2 regions of the Streptomyces sp. NPDC046197 genome follow, and region 1 is predicted to be linked to the other one. Evidence: riboswitches for the same ligand, from Rfam matches in the RefSeq annotation. Region 1 holds a riboswitch; the other holds the start of a gene.

Region 1 (3,404 bases):
GGCTCGCCGACCGGTGCGTGCGGCGGCTGCGCGGAGCCGGCCTGTCGGGGCGGACCATCGTGCTGAAGGTGCGGAGGTACGACTTCTCCACCCTGACCCGCTCGGAGACGCTGCGCGGGCCCACGGACGACCCGGCGGTGGTCCGGGAGGCGGCGGCCCGCCTGCTGGACTCCGTCGACACCACGGGCGGGGTGCGACTGCTCGGCGTGGGCGTCTCCGGGCTCGCCGACTACACGCAGGAGGATCTGTTCGCCCAGCTCGCCCAGGTGGCGGGCGCGCCTGAGGACACCCGCGCCGAAGAGACGACCGAGGAACCGGCCGAGGAGCAGTCGGCGCCCACCGACCGGCGCTGGCCGGCGGGCCACGACGTGTGGCACACCGAGTTCGGGCACGGATGGGTGCAGGGCAGCGGCCTGGGCCGGGTCACCGTGCGGTTCGAGACGCCCGACTCGGAGCCGGGGCGGGTGCGGACCTTCCGCGTCGACGACCCGGCCCTGGAACCGGCGGACCCGCTCCCGCTGGTGCCGCGAAGACCGGACGAAACCGGCCGCGCCTTCGTGACACCGGCCGAGGCGGGGGTTCAGGTCTCGTCCGAGCCGGCCAGCTTGCCGAAGTCCCGGTCCGGGAACGCGGAAGGAGGCGCCACGTCCAGGCCGTAGTGGTGGTAGAGCTGCAGTTCCTGTTCGGGGGAGAGATGACGTCCGACGCCGAAGTCGGGGGCCTCCTTGATCAGGGCCCGGTCGAAGGGGACGCGCAGGGCGCCCTCGACCAGTTCGCTGGGCTCCAGGGGGACGAAGGCGTCCCGGGAGAACAGGCCGGTGCGTATGGCCGCCCACTCCGGCACACCGGTCGCGTCGTCGAGGTAGACCTCGTCCACCGTGCCGATCTTGTTGCCGTTGCGGTCGAACGCCTTGCGGCCGATCAGGTTGCGCGGATCGATTTCGGTCTGCACGGGCCCTCCACTTGGTCGCAACTCATCCGTAAGCACTACAAAAGAGCACATTCCTCAAGGCGGCCACTCGAAGCAGTGCGGAGATGCCCGCTGGTACGCTGGCAACGGCTGCTGACCCCGTGCGGGAGAGTCCTCCGGTAACACCGGAGGCGCCGAAGGAGCAAATCCTCCCCGGAATCTCTCAGGCCCACGTACCGCACGGACGAGGTCACTCTGGAAAGCAGAGCGGGTGTCGACGGCTTCCGCTCTCACCGACGGTGAAAACCGGGAGCCCCCTGGGCGACCCGGTGAAGCTCTCAGGTTGAGATGACAGAGTGGGGAGGCCGTCGGGGCACCCGTGCCGTGGTGTCCCTCGAAGGTCGCGCCAGACCAGGAGGCCTCCGCCATGACCGCCCATCGCATTCCGCTCTCCGAGCTCGAACAGGGAACGCCCTTCGAGCAGCGCCACATCGGCCCCGACCAGGAGGCCCGGGCCAAGATGCTCGCCCAGGTGGGCTACGGCTCGCTCGACGAGCTCACGGCCACCGCGGTGCCCGACGTGATCAAGAACGCCGACGCGCTCGATCTGCCGGGCGCGCGCACCGAGGCCGAGGTGCTGGCCGAGCTGCGCTCTCTCGCCGACCGCAACCAGGTCCTCGACTCCATGATCGGGCTTGGGTACTACGGGACGTTCACGCCGCCCGTGATCCTGCGCAACGTCATGGAGAACCCGGCCTGGTACACCGCGTACACCCCGTACCAGCCGGAGATCTCCCAGGGCCGTCTCGAGGCGCTGCTGAACTTCCAGACCGTGGTCGCCGACCTCACCGGCCTGCCCACCTCCGGCGCCTCCCTGCTCGACGAGGGCACCGCCGCCGCCGAGGCCATGTCGCTGTCCCGGCGCATGGGCAAGAACAAGAAGGGTCTGTTCCTGGTCGATGCGGACGCCCTGCCGCAGACGATCGCCGTGATCGAGACCCGCGCCGAGCCGACCGGCGTCGAGGTCGTCGTCGCCGACCTCAGCGAGGGGATCCCCGCCGAGATCGCCGAGCGTGAGATCAACGGCGTACTCCTTCAGTACCCGGGCGCCTCCGGTGCGGTGCGCGACCTGCGGCCCGTGATCGACCAGGCGCACGAGCTGGGTGCCCTGGTCACCGTCGCCGCCGACCTCCTCGCACTCACGCTGCTGAAGTCGCCCGGCGAGCTCGGCGCCGACATCGCGGTCGGCACCACCCAGCGCTTCGGCGTCCCGATGGGCTTCGGCGGACCGCACGCCGGCTACATGGCGGTGCACGAGAAGTTCGCCCGCAGCCTGCCAGGCCGCCTGGTCGGCGTGTCCGTCGACGCCGACGGCAACAAGGCCTACCGCCTGGCGCTGCAGACCCGCGAGCAGCACATTCGCCGGGAGAAGGCCACCAGCAACATCTGCACCGCCCAGGTGCTGCTCGCCGTGATGGCCGGCATGTACGCCGTCTACCACGGCCCCGAGGGCCTGCGGACCATCGCGCGCCGCACCCACCGCTACGCCGCCCTCCTCGCCGAGGGGCTCAGGGCGGGCGGCGCCGAGGTCGTCCACGGCGCCTATTTCGACACACTGACCGTCAAGGCCGAGGGCCGCGCCGCCCAGGTCGTCGCCGCCGCCCGCAACAACGGCGTCAATCTGCACCTCGTCGACGCCGACCACGTCTCCATCGCCTGCGACGAGACCACCGCGCGGGCCCAGCTGGCCGCCGTGTGGAACGCCTTCGGAGTCGAGGGCGACATCGACGCGCTGGACGCGGCCACCGGGGACGCCCTGCCGGACGCGCTGCTGCGTACCGACGACTACCTCACCCACCCCGTCTTCCACCAGCACCGCTCCGAGACCGCGATGCTGCGCTACCTGCGCAGGCTGGCCGACCGCGACTACGCGCTCGACCGCGGCATGATTCCGCTGGGCTCCTGCACCATGAAGCTCAACGCGACCACGGAGATGGAGCCGGTCACCTGGCCCGAGTTCGGTCAGGTGCACCCGTTCGCCCCCGCCGAGCAGGCGCAGGGCTACCTCACCCTCATCCGGGAGCTGGAGGAGCGCCTGGCCGAGGTCACCGGCTACGACAAGGTCTCCCTCCAGCCGAACGCCGGCTCCCAGGGCGAGCTCGCGGGCCTGCTCGCCGTCCGCGGCTACCACCGCGCCAACGGCGACGAGCAGCGCACCGTCTGCCTCATCCCGTCCTCCGCGCACGGCACCAACGCCGCCAGCGCCGTGATGGCCGGCATGAAGGTCGTCGTCGTCAAGACCGCCGAGGACGGCGAGATCGACGTCGACGACCTGCGGGCCAGGATCGAGCAGCACCGCGACGAACTGGCGGTGCTGATGATCACGTACCCGTCCACGCACGGCGTGTTCGAGGAGCATGTCGCCGACATCTGCGCCCAGGTGCACGAGGCGGGCGGTCAGGTGTACGTCGACGGTGCCAACCTCAACGCCCTG
Region 2 (3,404 bases), on a different contig from region 1:
GACCTCCGGGAGCTGGGCGTAGACGACATCGCCGAGCGCGTTGGCCGCGAACTCCGTGATGCCGACCGTCGCGACGCCGTCCTCGGCGGGCGACAGCCACTCGTGCTCCTTGCTGTAGCGCAGCTGCTGGGGGTTGTTCATGGTCTGAATTCTCCTGTACCCGGGGGAGTGCTGGTGAATGGGGGACTGGTGTGGCTGCTGGTGAGCGGGCAGATGTGCGGCGCTTCCGGCGCGGCTTGGGTACGGATCAGATGTGGACCACGTACCGGTCGCGCCCAGTGTCTACTTGTGCGGGTATTTGCGCCGCTTGTGGCCGCGACTCCTGCTGCCGCTTGTGGCCGCGACGCTTTCTGCCGCTTGCAGAAGCGTCTGCTTCCGCCGCTCGTGGCCGCGTCCGCTTCTGCCGCTTGCAGCCGCGTCTACTTCTGCCGCTTGTAGAAGGGGAGCGCCACGACCTCGTACGGCTCGTGGCTGCCGCGGATGTCCACGCCGACGCCCGGCGTGCCCGGTGCCGCGTGCGCCGCGTCGACGTACGCCATGGCGATCGGCTTGCCCAGCGTGGGGGAGGGGGCTCCGGAGGTGACCTCGCCGATCACCTCGCCGCCCGCGACCACCGCGTACCCGGCGCGCGGAACCCGGCGGCCCTCGGCGACCAGGCCGACGAGCACCCGGGGCGGCTGGGAAGCGGCCCGCTCCGCGGCCGCGCGCAGCGCCTCGCGCCCGACGAAGTCACCCTCCTTGTCGAACTTGACCACCCGGCCCAGGCCTGCGTCGAACGGGGTCAGCTCGGTCGTCAGCTCGTTCCCGTACAGCGGCATGCCCGCCTCCAGGCGCAGCGTGTCCCGGCAGGACAACCCGCACGGGATCAGCCCGGCCGGCGTGCCGGCCTCGGTCAGCGCCTGCCACAGCTTCTCCGCGTCACCCGGCGCCACGAACAGCTCGAAGCCGTCCTCGCCGGTGTAGCCGGTGCGTGCGATCAGCGCCGGGACGCCGGCGACCGTGCCGGGGAGTCCGGCGTAGTACTTCAGTCCGTCCAGGTCGGCGTCGGTCAGCGACTTCAGGATGCCCGGGGACTCCGGCCCCTGCACGGCGATCAGGGCGTAGTTGTCCCGGTCGTCGCGCACCTCGGCGTCGAAACCGGCCGCCCGCTCGCTCAGCGCGTCGAGCACCACCTGGGCGTTGGAGGCGTTGGCGACGACCATGTACTCGGTCTCGGCGAGCCGGTAGACGATCAGGTCGTCCAGGATGCCGCCGTCGGCCTGGCAGATCATGGTGTAGCGGGCGCGGCCGACACCGACGGAGGCGATGTTCCCGACCAGGGCGTGGTTCAGCAGCGCGGCGGCCTGCGGGCCGGTGACCGTGATCTCGCCCATGTGGGACAGGTCGAAGAGGCCCGCCTTCGTCCGTACGGCGAGGTGCTCGTCGCGCTCGGACCCGTAGCGCAGCGGCATGTCCCACCCGGCGAAGTCGGTCATCGTCGCGCCCAGCGAGCGATGCAGCGCATCGAGCGCGGTATGCCGAAGCGGATGCGGCGGCTGATGGGACGGCTGATGGGATTCGGTACTGCTCATCGGTCGGTCTCCCAGGGCGATGGGGTCCCCCGCGCGAACGAAGCCGGGCGTGGGGGAGGGCGAGGAACGTTCCTCCCCATCTGTCATCGGAACCTGAGAGGTTCGCCATGACCGCCGGTGGACGGACGGTCACGGCTTGCACCTTGGGTGGAGCCACTGCGGCAGCGGCCCGCTTTTCAGATGTGCCTCGCCCGCGCGGTAACGGGGCCTGAGAGATTCAAGGGAGGGACTTGCTCCTTCGGCGCCCCAGCGATGCTGCCGGGGACTCTCCCGCGCGGATTCAAGCGGCCGGTATGCAGTTGGCGCGCACATCATTGCACGCCGGGCCCGCTCGTGGCAGGGCCGCATCCGTAACCGGCCTGTGGCGGTACGCGAACGAAATCGCGAGACAGCCGGCATTACCTTCCCTTCACGCTCGACGGGGAGGGGAGCTGCCACCACCCCAGGGGAGGACGGATGACGGTGAACAGGACCACGGCCTGCGCGACGACCCCGGCCCTCGCGCTGCCCCGGCAGGCCCTCGCCCTGCCCCGGCGGCCCGCGGCCACGGCCCGCGAGGGACACGGCGAGCGCCCCGCCCCCGCCCCCGTGGTCCGCGACCTGCGCGACCGCGCCGGACGCGGCCCGCACGTCCTGCTCTTCGGCCCCCGTGACCTGGTCGTCGTCACGGGTCTGCCCGGCAGCGGCAAGTCCACCCTGATGCACCGCGCGGTACGCGCCACCCGGGTCGACTCCCAGGACACCCGCGACCGCTGGGACGCCCGCCTGGCCTCCTGCCTGCCGTACGCGGTCTACCGCCCCCTGGTCCGCCTCGCCCATTACGCCGGGCTGCGCCGCGCCCTGCGTACCGGTGGCGGGGTCGTGGTGCACGACTGCGGCACGCAGGCCTGGGTGCGGGGCTGGCTGGTCCGGGCCGCACGCCGCCGCGGCGGCGGCTTCCACCTGGTTCTGCTCGACGTCCCGCCCGGCACGGCCCTGGCCGGCCAGCGCGAGCGCGGCCGCGGCGTCTCGCGGTACGCCTTCCTGCGCCACCGCAGGGCGGCCGCCCGCCTGCTGCGCGCGGCGGAACAGGGCGACCTGCCCGAGGGCTGCGCCTCGGCGGTCCTCCTCGACCGCGCCGCGGCGGACGCGCTGCACCGCATCGACTTCTCGGACTGACCCCGGCCGCGGCGCCACGCGTGCGCGACGCGGACGGGTGCGGAAGGGCACGGCCGGTGGGCGTGGAGGGGCAGGCGGGTGGGCAGGGCCGGAGGGTGCGGTCGCGCGCGGACGGCGGACGCGCACGGTCGCGGACGGCGGTCGCGGACGGTCGCGGACGGCGGTCGCGGACGGTCGCGGACGGTCGCGGACGGTGGGAAGGGCCGCAGGGTGCGGTCGCGCGCGGACGGCGGGTGCGGACGGGCACGAACGGTGAGCAGGCCGGAGGGCGCGGTCGCGGACGGTGGGCAGGGCCGGAGGGTGCGGTCGCCGCGGCCGGTGGGTGTGGACGGGCACGAACGGTGAGCAGGCCGGAGGGTGCGGTCGCGGACGGTCGCGGACGGCGGTCGCGGACGGCGGGCAGGGCCGCAGGGTGCGGTCGCGCGCGGACGGCGGGTGCGGACGGGCAGGGCCGGAGGGCGCGGTCGCGGACGGCGGGTGCGGACGGCGGGTGCGGACCGCGGTCGCGGACGGCGGGTGCGGATCGGGGACCGCGCGGGCCTGCAGCGGCCGCACCGCTACCCGCTAGCCTTTGCCAGGCACAGCATGGTTCCCAGCAGGCGGTAGGCAGATGGACTTCCCGGCGGACACTCCCGCGGACTTCCCGGCACAGACGTACCCCCACCCGCACGGTGG

Evidence for each region. A riboswitch is a leader RNA that binds a small molecule or an ion and turns the genes downstream of it on or off. The one in region 1 is predicted to bind glycine.
Region 2: it holds a riboswitch for glycine, as region 1 does, so the genes downstream of both, gcvT (glycine cleavage system aminomethyltransferase GcvT) here and gcvP (aminomethyl-transferring glycine dehydrogenase) in region 1, are expected to answer to the same signal.

The regions. Positions count from the first base shown of each region.
Region 1 covers NZ_JBEYZY010000064.1:7,907-11,310, reverse strand. Annotated here, with positions in the region: gene AB0A61_RS39590 (DNA polymerase IV) at 1-659, shown strand, start outside; gene AB0A61_RS39585 (PRC-barrel domain-containing protein) at 581-952, opposite strand; glycine riboswitch at 1,065-1,159, shown strand; gene gcvP (aminomethyl-transferring glycine dehydrogenase) at 1,338-3,404, shown strand, end outside.
Region 2 covers NZ_JBEYZY010000024.1:91,871-95,274, reverse strand. Annotated here, with positions in the region: gene gcvH (glycine cleavage system protein GcvH) at 1-141, opposite strand, end outside; gene gcvT (glycine cleavage system aminomethyltransferase GcvT) at 420-1,571, opposite strand; glycine riboswitch at 1,758-1,854, opposite strand; gene AB0A61_RS28805 (AAA family ATPase) at 2,034-2,729, shown strand; gene AB0A61_RS28800 (enhanced serine sensitivity protein SseB) at 3,340-3,404, shown strand, end outside.